DNA from 4 places in the Bacillus sp. EA-CB0995 genome. Region 2 is predicted to be linked to each of the others. Evidence: riboswitches for the same ligand, from Rfam matches in the RefSeq annotation. Region 2 holds a riboswitch; each other region holds the start of a gene.
What was found. Region 2 has a riboswitch for S-adenosylmethionine ahead of ACEWFJ_RS03690 (methionine ABC transporter ATP-binding protein). Riboswitches for the same ligand answer to the same signal wherever they lie in the genome.
Positions count from the first base shown of each region.

Region 1 (3,197 bases), 1.9 Mb from region 2:
TCGGTGGAATTGGCGGCTTCGGCGGTTTGCCAGGCCAACCCGGCGCATCCGGCGCCACTGGCAAAGGCAAAAGCTCCAGCTACAGTCATTCCGATTATGATCCAGGGAATCCTCCTCCCCCGGCAAACTTCGGATTGCAAGGCCATCCGGGAGGTACAGGCCTTCCGGGTATAGGAGGTATCGGTGAGTTTAGGAAAATCTAATATTTGTTTAAAAAGCAAAGGGTACAAAGTTCTCACTCCTACCCTTGCTTTAATTGGTTATGGTGCTAAAAATCTATCAAACTTGGACATGCTGATACTATGACTCTAAAAAAGGGGTGTCATCGGTATGAAAACGAAAAATTTGTTCAAGTGGAAACATTATCAGTCTGAAATTATCCTTCTTACAGTGAGATGGTACCTACGGTACAATCTGAGTTTTCGTGATTTGGTGGAAATGATGGAAGAGCGTGGTGTACCCATCGTCCACACTACCATTATGCGTCTGAGTTAGACAAACGAATTCGTCGTCACCTCAAGCAAACAAATGACTCCTGGAGAGTTGATGAAACATATATAAAAGTTAAAGGTCAATGGATGTATCTGTACCGAGCTGTCGATTCGAAAGGAAATACGATTGATTTTTATCTAAGCCAAACAAGAGACCACAAGGCTGCAAAGCGCTTTTTCAAGAAAGCTTTGCGGTCTTTTCATGTTTCTAAACCTCGTGTTGTGACCGTTGATAAAAATCCAGCTTATCCTATCGCTATCCAAGAGTTAAAAGAAAAAAGCAGATGCCTGAAGGCATCCAACTAAGGCAAGTGAAATATCTCAATAACATAGTGGAACAAGATCATCGGTTTATTAAAAAGCGAGTTCGTTCGATGTTAGGATTGAAATCCTTTCGCACAGCTACATCCATTATTTCTGGAATAGAAGCTATGCATATGGTAAAAAAAGAGCAACTTGTTTTACTGGACAAGTCTGTCCAAGATCAAGTGAAGTTCATCCATCAACTATTTGGAATTGCTACCTAAGAATAGATTCCACTAGGAAACTTTTCGCCTCTTTATATCTTTCCTAAGTATTTGCACCAGAACCATAAAAAACACATTCACCCTAAAATTATTTTAAATATTAATTATTATTTTAATTAATTAAAAATATTGACAATTCATATCTGCTTAGTATAGTATTAGTCTAAATTAAATATGAATTTATACATTCTTATCAAGAGAGGTGGAGGGACAGGCCCTTTGATACCTCGGCAACAGGTTCTTTCTATAAGAAAACTGTGCCAATTCCTGCAGGTTTTATGAGCTTGAGAGATAAGAAGAGATTACAGACTAAAAAACTCTTCTTATGTTTAAATAAGAAGAGTTTTTTATTGGAGGAATTGTATGGATAGGATTACAAAACTTTGGCAGTACATCGTAGACAATTCAGATCAAGTTATGATATTAACATGGGAACACTTTCAGCTTGTTGGACTTTCTTTATTTATCGCTATCGCCATCGGGGTGCCGATTGGAATTTTCCTTACAACAAATGAAGAGCTGGCAGAATCTGTTCTTCAAATAGCTAATATTATTATGACCATCCCAAGTATTGCGTTATTTGGTCTTATGATGCCACTTTTATCAATCATTAATCAAGGAATCGGCTTTTTACCGGCTATTATTGCATTAGTCCTCTACTCACAGCTTCCTATTATTCGCAATACATACGTAGCCATCAAGAACATCGATCCACACATTCGTGATGCTGCGATTGGAATCGGCATGAATAAATGGGAACGACTACGAATGGTCGAAATTCCAAATGCCCTTCCTATTATTTTAGCTGGTGTTCGAACAGCCGTCGTTTTAAATATCGGAATTGGAGCCATTTCAGCTTTTGTTGGAGCTGGAGGATTAGGAGTCTTAATTAATCAGGGGATTGCTCGAACACACCCTGAGATGATTTTAACCGGTGCATTATTCATTTCTATTCTCGCACTAATTGCAGACAGTTCTCTAGGCTTATTACAGAGAAGATTAACACCTATGAATTTACGAAATAAATAACCATCATCATTTGGAGGTGTACAGTTTGATAGAGTTTAAGGGTGTGTCAAAAACGTATGATTCAGACGTAACAGCCATTCATGATATTAACTTGACTGTTCCTGAGGGGAAAATCGTCGTCTTACTTGGACCATCAGGATGTGGAAAGACCACATTATTAAGAATGGTTAATCGTCTTGTTCCTCTTTCAAATGGGAAGATTTTTATCAACGGAAAAGAAATTCATTCGTTTAATGAAATTGAGCTTCGTCGCAATATTGGATACGTGATTCAGCATAACGGATTGTTCCCTAATATGACTATTGAACAAAATATTACAGTTATTCCTGATTTATTAGGATGGGACAAAAAAGAAAACAAGCCCGATATACGGAATTGATGGAACTCATTGGTTTGAATCCCGAGGAGTACCGAAAACGTTATCCTTACGAATTATCAGGCGGACAGCAACAACGTATCGGAATTGCAAGAGCAATGGCTGTAAACCCACCCGTTATGTTAATGGATGAACCATTTAGCGCACTAGATCCCATTATAAGAGCTCGTTTACAAGATGAATTCTTAAAAATTCAAAAACAAGTTCAAAAAACTATTTTATTTGTGAGCCACGATTTAGATGAAGCCATAAAATTAGGAGATTACATTGCAATTTTAAAGGAGGGAGAATTAGTACAATATGGCACTCCAGCACAATTGCTGGAATCACCTAAGAATGACTTTGTAGCCAACTTTTTAGGGAAAGATCGAACATTAAAACAGCTTAGTCTATATACGGTAAGTGATTTAGCGAAAGCCGGATACCTTCAAGAAACAAGACATCTTTCAGCAGATTTAACAGTTTCAATACATACAGATTTAAGAGAAACTTTATCACGTATGTTGAGCGCAAAATATGAGCAAGTTCTTGTTATAGGAGACAACAATCAGCCTATTGGAATTATACAAAGCACAGACATTAAACAATTTTTACAGCACATTTCAAATGATTCAACAGGAAAGGAACGTAAACATGAAAAAAAGCGATTCTTTTCTAATCTTTTCAAGTGGATTTGTACTCCCTTAGTTATCAGTTTTTTGGGTTGGGCTTATTACAATGGCTATTTTCAGCTTATTGTAGATTATCCGGATGAGTTTCTTGTGCTGCTTACTC
Region 1 is NZ_CP169269.1:2,619,099-2,622,295, reverse strand. Features, by position in the region: gene ACEWFJ_RS13645 (hypothetical protein) at 1-174, shown strand, start outside; partial or broken gene ACEWFJ_RS13640 (IS6 family transposase) at 331-1,018, shown strand; SAM riboswitch class I at 1,206-1,316, shown strand; gene ACEWFJ_RS13635 (ABC transporter permease) at 1,382-2,047, shown strand; gene ACEWFJ_RS13630 (ATP-binding cassette domain-containing protein) at 2,073-2,426, shown strand; gene ACEWFJ_RS13625 (ABC transporter permease subunit) at 2,387-3,197, shown strand, end outside.
Region 1: it holds a riboswitch for S-adenosylmethionine, as region 2 does, so the genes downstream of both, ACEWFJ_RS13635 (ABC transporter permease) here and ACEWFJ_RS03690 (methionine ABC transporter ATP-binding protein) in region 2, are expected to answer to the same signal.

Region 2 (3,197 bases):
GCTTGTGGACGCAGATGATGCAGGAGAGAAGCTACGCAAACAATTTCGCCGAGAATTTCCACATGCTGAACATATTTATATTGATCGTTCGTATCGTGAGGTTGCAACTGCACCATCAAATCATTTAGCGAACGTTTTATGGGGAGCTGACATTGACGTTTATACAGAATTTTTACGGTAAGGAATGGTAGAATGATCGATTTGACAGGAAATGAAGCTGTAGCTGCAGTTGAAAATCAAGATAAAACGGTGTTATACGTATATACGCCAATGTGTGGTACGTGTCAACTTGCTAAAAAAATGTTAACAGTTGTTGAAGCCGCATTACCTCATTTGGAAATTGGGATGCTAGATTTAAATTACGCACCGCATTTTGCGCGGGAGTACGAAATTGAAAGTGTTCCGTGTTTACTTATATTTGAGAAAAATCAACTTATGAAGAAAATATATGCATTTCAATCTGTGGAATATTTATATATGGAATTACAATAGGCGGCAAATACTTTGCCGCCTCGACATATTTCTTGGGAAATATAAGCAACAAGCGATTTTTTGTCGAGAGAAAGATACAGGAGAGCCCGTTATAGAAATGGAATGGTATTATGTAAAACGTGATATGAGGAGTGTGACGGAGATGAAATTGTATTCACTGCTTCAATCATTTGTAACATATGCCAATACGCAATATCATTTAGAACCGCTACTGCCGCAATTTGAGCGGACTGTTTGTTTTACTTTTCAAGATGAGCGTTATTCATTGAAAATTTCAAGAGATAAAATTGAGCTTACGAATGGTGCAATGGGAACGGAAGAACTTGTTTGTTTTCAAGAAGATGACTTGCAGTTATTAATTACAGGACAAGTTCGTTTGCAGTCACTATTGCGTAGAAAGGCCATTACATATAGAGGGACATACCAAACAATGTTATTATTAGAATCTGTATTTCATATTTGTAAGCCGCTACGAATAGGTGCTTAAATTTCAGAAAGTTCCTTCTTTGCGAAAATTTCTGTTGACATCTATTTCATGCGTTGATACAATTCAAAACATGAAATAACGAAAACTTCATAACGACAAAATCAGACGAAATTTATATCTGATTTTCTCTTATCAAGAGAGGTGGAGGGACTGTGCCCTATGAAACCCGGCAACCGTCAACTTATGTTGAAATGGTGCCAATTCCTGCAAAGCGAATGCTTTGAGAGATGAGAGGAAAGGATAATAGTAATTTATGTATATAAACCTTTCTGCTCATTTTAAAGCAGAAAGGTTTTTTTGTTGTTTCAGTGTAGGAGGACGCTCAAACGACAAATCGTTTTTATAGTTATAGCGGCGAGCCGCTTACGATTTTTAACTAAAAAGGGGTGACATCAATGATTGTGTTAGAAAATGTAAAGAAAATATATCGCTCCAAAACCGGCGATGTTACTGCTGTTGATAATGCGAATTTACAAATAGAAAAAGGTGAAATTTTCGGGGTTATCGGATATAGCGGTGCCGGAAAGAGTTCCTTAATTCGCTTGTTTAATCAATTGGAGAAACCAACGTCTGGAAAAATTACTGTTGGAGAGCGTTTGATTTCAGCAATTAGAGGAAAAGAACTGCGAGAAGCGCGTCAAGAAATCGGGATGATTTTCCAGCATTTTAACTTGCTTTGGTCACGAACCGTTCGTGAAAATATTGCTTTTCCGCTTGAAATTGCTGGAGTGACAAAAGAGAAAAGAACACAGCGTGTAGATGAATTGATTCGTCTTGTTGGTTTAGAGGGACGGGGAGATGCGTATCCATCTCAGCTAAGTGGTGGACAAAAGCAGCGTGTTGGTATTGCGAGAGCATTAGCAAATAACCCGAAAGTATTATTATGCGATGAAGCGACATCAGCACTAGATCCAGAAACAACAGATCAAATTTTAGATTTGCTTCTCGATATTAATAAACGCCTCGGTTTAACGATTGTACTCATTACACATGAAATGCACGTTATTCAAAAAATTTGTAACCGCGTTGCTGTTATGGAAAAAGGAAAGATTGTTGAAAGCGGCAGTGTGTTAGAAGTATTTCGTAATCCGCAGCAAGACATTACAAAGCGTTTTGTTAAGCAAATAACAGATTCTGAAGATACAGATGAAGCAATTGAACATTTAGTAGAGAAGTACCCGGAAGGAAAAGTTGTGAAACTGCAATTTATTGGTGAAGCGGTAGAAAGACCAGTTTTGCAGGAGTTAATGAAGCAAGATGGAGTGGAAGTGAGCATTCTGCAAGGGAATATTGCTCAAACAACAAACGGGGCGTATGGAAGTTTAATTGTTCATTTAAAAGGTGACGAAGATATAGTTGCAGAGGCAGTTGCAACAATTCAACAAGAGCAAGTAGAGCTGGAGGTGATTGCACATGGATAATTTGTTTCAAAATGTCGATTGGGATCAAATGTTAGAAGCAACACAAGAAACGTTATACATGACGGCAATTGCCACGCTTGCAACGTTCGTATTAGGTCTTATTCTTGGATTAGTACTGTTTCTCACAGGAAAAGATAATCTGTGGGAGAACAAGCCAGTTAATATTGTGATTGGCGCGTTTGTAAATATTTTTCGTTCCATTCCGTTCATCATTTTAATCATTTTATTGATTCCGTTTACGAAGTTTCTTCTTAATACGATTCTTGGAGCAAGTGCCGCATTGCCAGCATTAATTGTTGGAGCAGCACCGTTCTATGCGAGAATGGTTGAAATTGCGCTTCGTGAAATTGATAAAGGCGTTATTGAAGCATCAAAAGCGATGGGAGCAAAGACGAGTACAATTATCTTAAAAGTATTGATACCAGAATCTTTTCCAGCACTTATTTCGGGTATTACGGTAACGGCAATTGCACTTGTAGGCTACACAGCAATGGCTGGAGTTGTTGGAGCAGGTGGTCTTGGTACACTTGCTTATTTAGAGGGGTTCCAACGCAATAATGGTGATGTTACTCTCATGGCAACAATTCTTGTACTTGTTATTGTATTTATTATTCAAATGTTTGGTGATTTTCTTACAAAGCGACTTGATAAAAGGTAAAGAGAAGTTAGTTATTATTAGGATAAAGAGTTTTCGTTTCGTACGAAAACTCTATATAGACTTTATATTTTGAATATTGAAAAAAGAGGGGATGTTATAACATGAAGAAGGTATTATTTTCAGCACTTCTTGCTGTATT
Region 2 is NZ_CP169269.1:704,102-707,298, forward strand. Features, by position in the region: gene ACEWFJ_RS03675 (toprim domain-containing protein) at 1-181, shown strand, start outside; gene ACEWFJ_RS03680 (thioredoxin family protein) at 193-492, shown strand; gene ACEWFJ_RS03685 (hypothetical protein) at 635-979, shown strand; SAM riboswitch class I at 1,106-1,213, shown strand; gene ACEWFJ_RS03690 (methionine ABC transporter ATP-binding protein) at 1,375-2,400, shown strand; gene ACEWFJ_RS03695 (methionine ABC transporter permease) at 2,393-3,058, shown strand; gene metQ (methionine ABC transporter substrate-binding lipoprotein MetQ) at 3,160-3,197, shown strand, end outside.

Region 3 (3,197 bases), 710 kb from region 2:
ATCGTTATGACCGCCTAAATATTTTGTAGCACTATGCAGGACAATGTCAGCTCCGGTTGTTAATGGTTGTTGTAAATACGGTGTGTAGAATGTGTTATCAACAATAAGTAGCAAGTTATGACGTTTTGCAACGGTAGCAACTGCTGCGATGTCCGTTACTTGCATAAGTGGGTTTGTTGGTGTTTCTATGAAAATTGCTTTTGTATTTGGTGAAATTGCTTTTTCAATTTCTTGTATATGCTGCGTATCTACGTATCTACATCGAACATCCCATTTTTGTTCGTGCTCTGTAAATAAACGATATGTTCCGCCGTATAAATCTTCAGATACAATAAGTTCGTCACCAGATCGGAATAGTGAAAGGACAAGAAGAACAGCAGCCATTCCTGAGCTACAGGCATAGCCTTGCTCTCCTTGCTCTAAGTCAGTGATTGCGCGCTCTAATAGAAGACGTGTTGGGTTTCCTGTTCGGGAATAATCAAACCCTGTTGACCTTCCAATTCCTTCGTGACGGTACGCAGTGGAGAAGTAAACGGGTGGATTGACTGCTCCTGTTGTTGTTTCACTGCGATTTCCAATTTGGGCAAGCTTCGTTTCAATTGTAGACATAATAGAATTCCTCCTTATACAAAATAAAAAAGCCTTCTAAGAAGAAGGCTTATATATGACGAATATAGTCTTCTTCTTATCTGTCAAATCATTTCTCAATTTGCTGGAATTAGCACCTTATTAACAAATAAAAAGCTTGTTAATGGTTGCTGAGGCGTCAATGGGCCAGTCCCTCGACCTCTCTCGATAAGAATTCGAAATATGAAGTTTTTTATTATGTTTTTTTACTTTACAACAAATTTAGAAAGAAGCGCAACTATATTTTGAATAATTTTATTTTTCTTTATTTTCGTTGACTTTCTCACTTCAACATGCTAAATTAATGAAAAAATTAACAAAGATTGTTAATGGGTGAACGGATGATGTTTACTTTTAGCATTCACAATAGAATGAAACTCTTATCAAGAGTGGTGGAGGGAAAGGCCCTGTGAAACCCAGCAACCTTCAAACAACATGTTTGAGACGGTGCTAAGACCTGCAGAACAAATTGTTCTGAATGATAAGAGGAGGATGAAATGCTGTCCCCCTCTTCATTGAGAAGAGGGGGTTTTTATATTGAAAAGAAGAGAGGGAGATATGTGAAATTACTAGATTTATTGCAACGAGGAATTGTTATTGGGGACGGGGCAATGGGAACATTGTTACACTCTCATGGTTTACAAAGCTGCTTTGAAGAATTGAATTTATCTGAGCCGGATCGGATTATTTCGATTCATAAACAATATGTTGCAGCCGGAGCAGATGTTATTCAAACAAATACATACGGAGCAAATGAAGGAAAACTTCGCATGTATGGACTGGAGGATCGCGTAAGAAAAATTAATCGTGCCGCTGTAAGACATGCAAAAGCAGCTGTGACAGAAAAAAATGCAATTGTTGGAACAATCGGTGGTATGAAACACATTGGAGCAGTTACAACGACTGATATGGAACGAGAATTTATGCTCTTAGAGCAAGCAAATGCTTTACTAGAGGAAAATGTTGATGGGCTATTATTAGAAACCTTTTATGATGAATTTGAATTGCTTCATGCAGTGAAAGTATTACGAAAGCAAACAAACGTCCCTCTTATTGCACAGCTTGCTCTTCACGAAGCTGGTACAACTCAAAATGGAAATAGTGTAGATGGTGTATTGAAGCGGCTTATAGAGTATGGTGCAAATGTGGTCGGATTAAATTGTCAATTAGGGCCGCTTCATATGATCGAATCTTTTAAAACAATAGCAATTCCTGAATATGGTTATTTATCTGCATATCCAAATGCCGGTCTTCCTAAATATGTAGAAGGTCGTTATGTATATGAAGGAAGCCCTGCTTATTTTGAAGAGATGGCGCCAGAATTTATTAAGCAAGGAGTTAGGTTACTTGGTGGTTGTTGCGGTACAACCCCTGCTCATATCGAAGCAATGAAGCGGGCACTTAAAAATGAGCGTCCTGTAACAGCTAAAGAAGTTGTAAAGCGTGCAGAAGTAATAGCAACGAAGCGTGTAAATACAGTGAATCGAATTACATTAGCAGAAAAAGCGAAGAAAGAAACGACAGTGATTGTTGAGCTTGATCCGCCAAAAACTTTGGATACGCAACGGTTTTTGAAGGAGCAAAAGCGTTGAAGCGTGCGGGAACAGATGCTATTACGTTAGCAGATAATTCCTTAGCATCACCGCGTGTATCAAATATGGCGATGGGTGCGTTATTAACAAAGCATGATATTCCTGTATTGACCCATTTAACGTGCCGTGATCATAATGTAATCGGGCTGCAGTCTCATTTACTTGGATTAGCAGCGCTTGGTATGGAGGAAGTATTGGCATTAACAGGGGATCCAGCACGCGTTGGTGATTTTCCGGGTGCAACATCTGTATATGACCTTTCTTCTGTAGAGCTTATTAAAATGATTAAAGAAATGAACAATGGGCGTTCTATTTTAGGGAAATCAATTGGAGCAGCTACTCATTTTTCAGTGGGCGGAGCCTTTAATCCGAATGTAAGACATATAGAAGCAGCTGTAAAACGCATGGAGAAAAAAATTGCAGCTGGCGCTGAGTATTTTTTAACGCAGCCCATCTATGATGCGACAGTCATTCGAAACGTATATGAAGCAACGAAGCATATCGAGCAGCCGATTTTTATTGGCATTATGCCACTTGTAAGTAAACGAAATGCAGATTTTCTACATTTTGAAGTACCAGGTATTACTCTTCCAGAAGAAGTGAGAAGGCGTATGGACGGGCATGGAACGTCAGAAGAAGCAGTGGCAGAAGGCATTCTTATATCTCAAGAGTTAATTGATGTCGCGATGGAATTATTTAACGGTATTTATTTAATTACACCATTTTTAAAGTACGAAGTGACAGAAGCACTTGTTAGGTATATTCAAGCAAAGAAAGAGCAGAAAGAAGGAATAAATGTATGAGACCAATCGAGGAAAGATTGCAGCAAGAAATTTTAATTTTAGACGGTGCAATGGGAACGATGATTCAACAAGAAGACCTTTCAGCTGCAGATTTTGGTGGTGAAGAGTATGAAGGCTGTAATGAATATTTAGTAAAAACACGCCCAGATGTTATTATACATATTCATAAAGAGTA
Region 3 is NZ_CP169269.1:1,413,979-1,417,175, forward strand. Features, by position in the region: partial or broken gene ACEWFJ_RS07360 (methionine biosynthesis PLP-dependent protein) at 1-609, opposite strand, end outside; SAM riboswitch class I at 683-802, opposite strand; SAM riboswitch class I at 1,005-1,115, shown strand; partial or broken gene ACEWFJ_RS07365 (bifunctional homocysteine S-methyltransferase/methylenetetrahydrofolate reductase) at 1,188-3,022, shown strand; gene metH (methionine synthase) at 3,019-3,197, shown strand, end outside.
Region 3: it holds a riboswitch for S-adenosylmethionine, as region 2 does, so the genes downstream of both, ACEWFJ_RS07365 (bifunctional homocysteine S-methyltransferase/methylenetetrahydrofolate reductase) here and ACEWFJ_RS03690 (methionine ABC transporter ATP-binding protein) in region 2, are expected to answer to the same signal.

Region 4 (3,197 bases), 830 kb from region 2:
TAATTTCTAAAAGCAAATCTAAAATAGATTCTGTTGTTTCCGGATCTAATGCACTTGTTGCTTCATCACTTAGTAATACTTCTGGTTCATGAGATAAAGCGCGGGCAATCGCAACCCGTTGTTTTTGTCCCCCTGAAAGCTCATTCGGATACGCATCTTTTTTTCAAACAATCCAACAATGCGCAAATATTTTTCTGTCCTATGTTGAATCTCAGCTTTTGTAATTCCTGTAAGTCGAAGTGGAAGTGCTATATTTTCATATACAGTTGCTGTTTTTAATAAATTAAACCCTTGAAAAATCATGCCAATTTTTTGCCTTGCCTGTGCAAGCTCATTTGAAGGTAAAGATGTTAAATCTTTTCCATTTATAAGAACATGACCAGTCGTCGGTCTTTCTAATAAATTGACGCAGCGGATTAACGTACTTTTCCCAGCACCGCTATATCCAATAACTCCAAATATTTCTCCTTTTTTCACAGTAAGCGATGTATCTTTAAGTGCTTCTACTTTCCCTTTTTCTGTTTCAAATATTTTAGATACATTCTGTAATTCGATCATACACTTCATCTCCTACCACGATGGCAATACAGCTCCATCAAATTTTTTCTCAATAAATTCTTTCACTTCTGGTGATTGGTAAGCTTTCTTAAACTGCTTTACGACTGCATCATCTTTATTATCTGAACGAACAACAACCCAGTTTACATATGGCGAATCTTTTCCTTCACGGAAAATAGAATCTTTTGCTGGATGTAGCTTTGCACCCATTGCAAAATTTGTATTAATGGCAGCTGCTTTTACTTCACTTAACTGTGTTGGCAACTGAGATGCTTCTAGTTCAACAATTTTTAAGTTTTTAGGATTCTCCACTACATCTTTCGCTGTTGCCTTCTCTGTTGCTTTCGGATCAACTTTTAATACACCCGCTTTCTCAAACAATTTCAAAGCGCGTAATTCATTTGTCGGATCATTTGGTACAGCAATTGCATCCCCTTCTTTTAAATCTTTCACATCTTTCACTTGCTTTGAGTAGATTCCCATTGGAAACGTTACTGTTGAAAATACTTCTGTTAACTTCATTTTGCGTTCTTCTTTAAATACATCTAAATATGATTTCGTTTGAAAGCTATTTAGATCAATGTCTTTTTCATCTAACGATACATTGGGCATTACATAATCATTGAACACTTTAATCTCCACTTGTAAATGATCTTTTGCAGCTACTTCTTTTACTTTCTCCAAGATTTGTTCATGCGGCCCGCCGGTTACGCCAACAGTAATTTTCTTCTCATCTAATGCCTTAGCATCTTTTGTTGAATTTAAGCTGCATGCCCCTAGTAACAATACAGCTCCGCTTACAATACTTAACAATAATTTCTTCATCTCAGTTCCTCCTTAGTTTCTATCTTTTTGACAAAATAAAAACACCTCTCTAAAGTTAAGAGAGGTGTCCTATATATAAAAGTAGCTTCCTCTCTTATCTTCCAAAACGATAATCGTTTTGCTGGAATTAGCACCTGAACTTACCGTTTCGTAAGTTTGGTTGCCGGGCTTCATCGGGCCAGTCCCTCCGCCTCTCTGGATAAGAGTATCGGTATAAAGTTGTCAAAAACTATGTACCTTATACTAAATCTTGTAAAACATTTTGTCAACATACTTTTCTGAATTTTTTTTATTATCGAACTATAAAGTGAAACTTCCCCCAGTGGGGGCTTACCGCCCAAAAATAGCGGGATAAAGGAGCTATACGCTCCTTTGATATCCCTTATTTTATCTCTTTACACCACCCCTGCACATGCCATACTTGCGTCACCCATTCTTCATAAAAATCTGGCTCATGAGAAACAAGTAAAACCGTTCCTTCATATTGCATAAGGGCTTCCTTAAGTGCTTCTTTTGCTCGAACATCTAAATGGTTAGTTGGTTCATCTAAAACGAGTATATTACTTTCTGTTAACATCAATTCACATAAACGTACTTTTGTTTGTTCTCCACCACTTAATGAGCAAAGCCGCTGCCCAATATGTTCTTCTGTTAAACCGCACCTTGCTAGGGCCTGCCGAATTTCTTTTTGAGTCATATCAGGTCGCAATGACCATATTTCCTCAATTGGTGTTTGTTCTGAAGCAAATTCTTCTTGTGCAAAATAAGCTGGATTTACTCGCTCTCCTATTTTCACAATACCACTTAAAGGCTGCAAATGTCCCAATAGTGTTTTTAACATTGTTGTTTTCCCAATACCGTTATAGCCGACGATGGCAATTTTTTCACCACGCTTTACCTGTAAATCAATTGGCGGGAATAAGGGCGCTGTGTAGCCAATTTGCATATCCTTTGCCTCTAAAATCCGGCTCACAGGATCACAGTAAACATGAAACATAAAACGTGGCTGCAGTGCAGAAGTTGGTTTTCCGATTTTGTTTATTTTTTCTAATACTTTTTCGCGGCTTTTTGCCTGTCTTGCTTTACGAATTTTATTCTTTTGAATAAAGTCCTTTAACTTTCCAATTTCTCTTTGCTGCCTATCATATGCCACTTGTAATTGCTGTTTATTTTGTTCATGGTTTTTTATAAATGTTTGATAATTACCTATATAACGTTTCATTCCTTTATGTTCTAAATGATAAATTACATTGGTAATTTCATTTAAAAACCTTTCATCATGCGAAACCACAATGTAAGCATGTTCGTAATTTTTCAAATACCCCATAAGCCATTCAATATGAACGTTATCGAGATAGTTTGTTGGTTCATCAAGTAATAAAACATGCGGTTCTTCTAATAATAATTTTCCTAATAATAGTTTTGTTCGTTGGCCGCCGCTTAGTTTTTCCACCTCACGCTCCATGCCAAGTGCTAAAATCCCTAATCCCGCAGCAACTTCCTCTATTTTTGCATCAATATGATAAAAATCAGAATGCTCTAGTATACTTTGTAACTCTCCGTATTGTACTAACAATTGTTCAAGGTTATCTCCTGCTGTTGCCATTTTCTCCGCTACTTGCCGCATATTATGCTCGATATCATACAAATGTACAAAGGCACTTTGTAAATATTTCATAATGGTTGTTCCAGCTTGTAAATCAATATGTTGCTGTAAAAAACCAATATTTACATGAGGAAACCATTCAACCTTTCCTGCATCAGGAAGTAACTCTCCTGCTAATATACGCAGTAATGTGGATTTCCCTGCTCCG
Region 4 is NZ_CP169269.1:4,339,454-4,342,650, forward strand. Features, by position in the region: partial or broken gene ACEWFJ_RS22285 (methionine ABC transporter ATP-binding protein) at 1-558, opposite strand, end outside; gene ACEWFJ_RS22290 (MetQ/NlpA family ABC transporter substrate-binding protein) at 571-1,383, opposite strand; SAM riboswitch class I at 1,475-1,589, opposite strand; gene ACEWFJ_RS22295 (ABC-F family ATP-binding cassette domain-containing protein) at 1,766-3,197, opposite strand, start outside.
Region 4: it holds a riboswitch for S-adenosylmethionine, as region 2 does, so the genes downstream of both, ACEWFJ_RS22290 (MetQ/NlpA family ABC transporter substrate-binding protein) here and ACEWFJ_RS03690 (methionine ABC transporter ATP-binding protein) in region 2, are expected to answer to the same signal.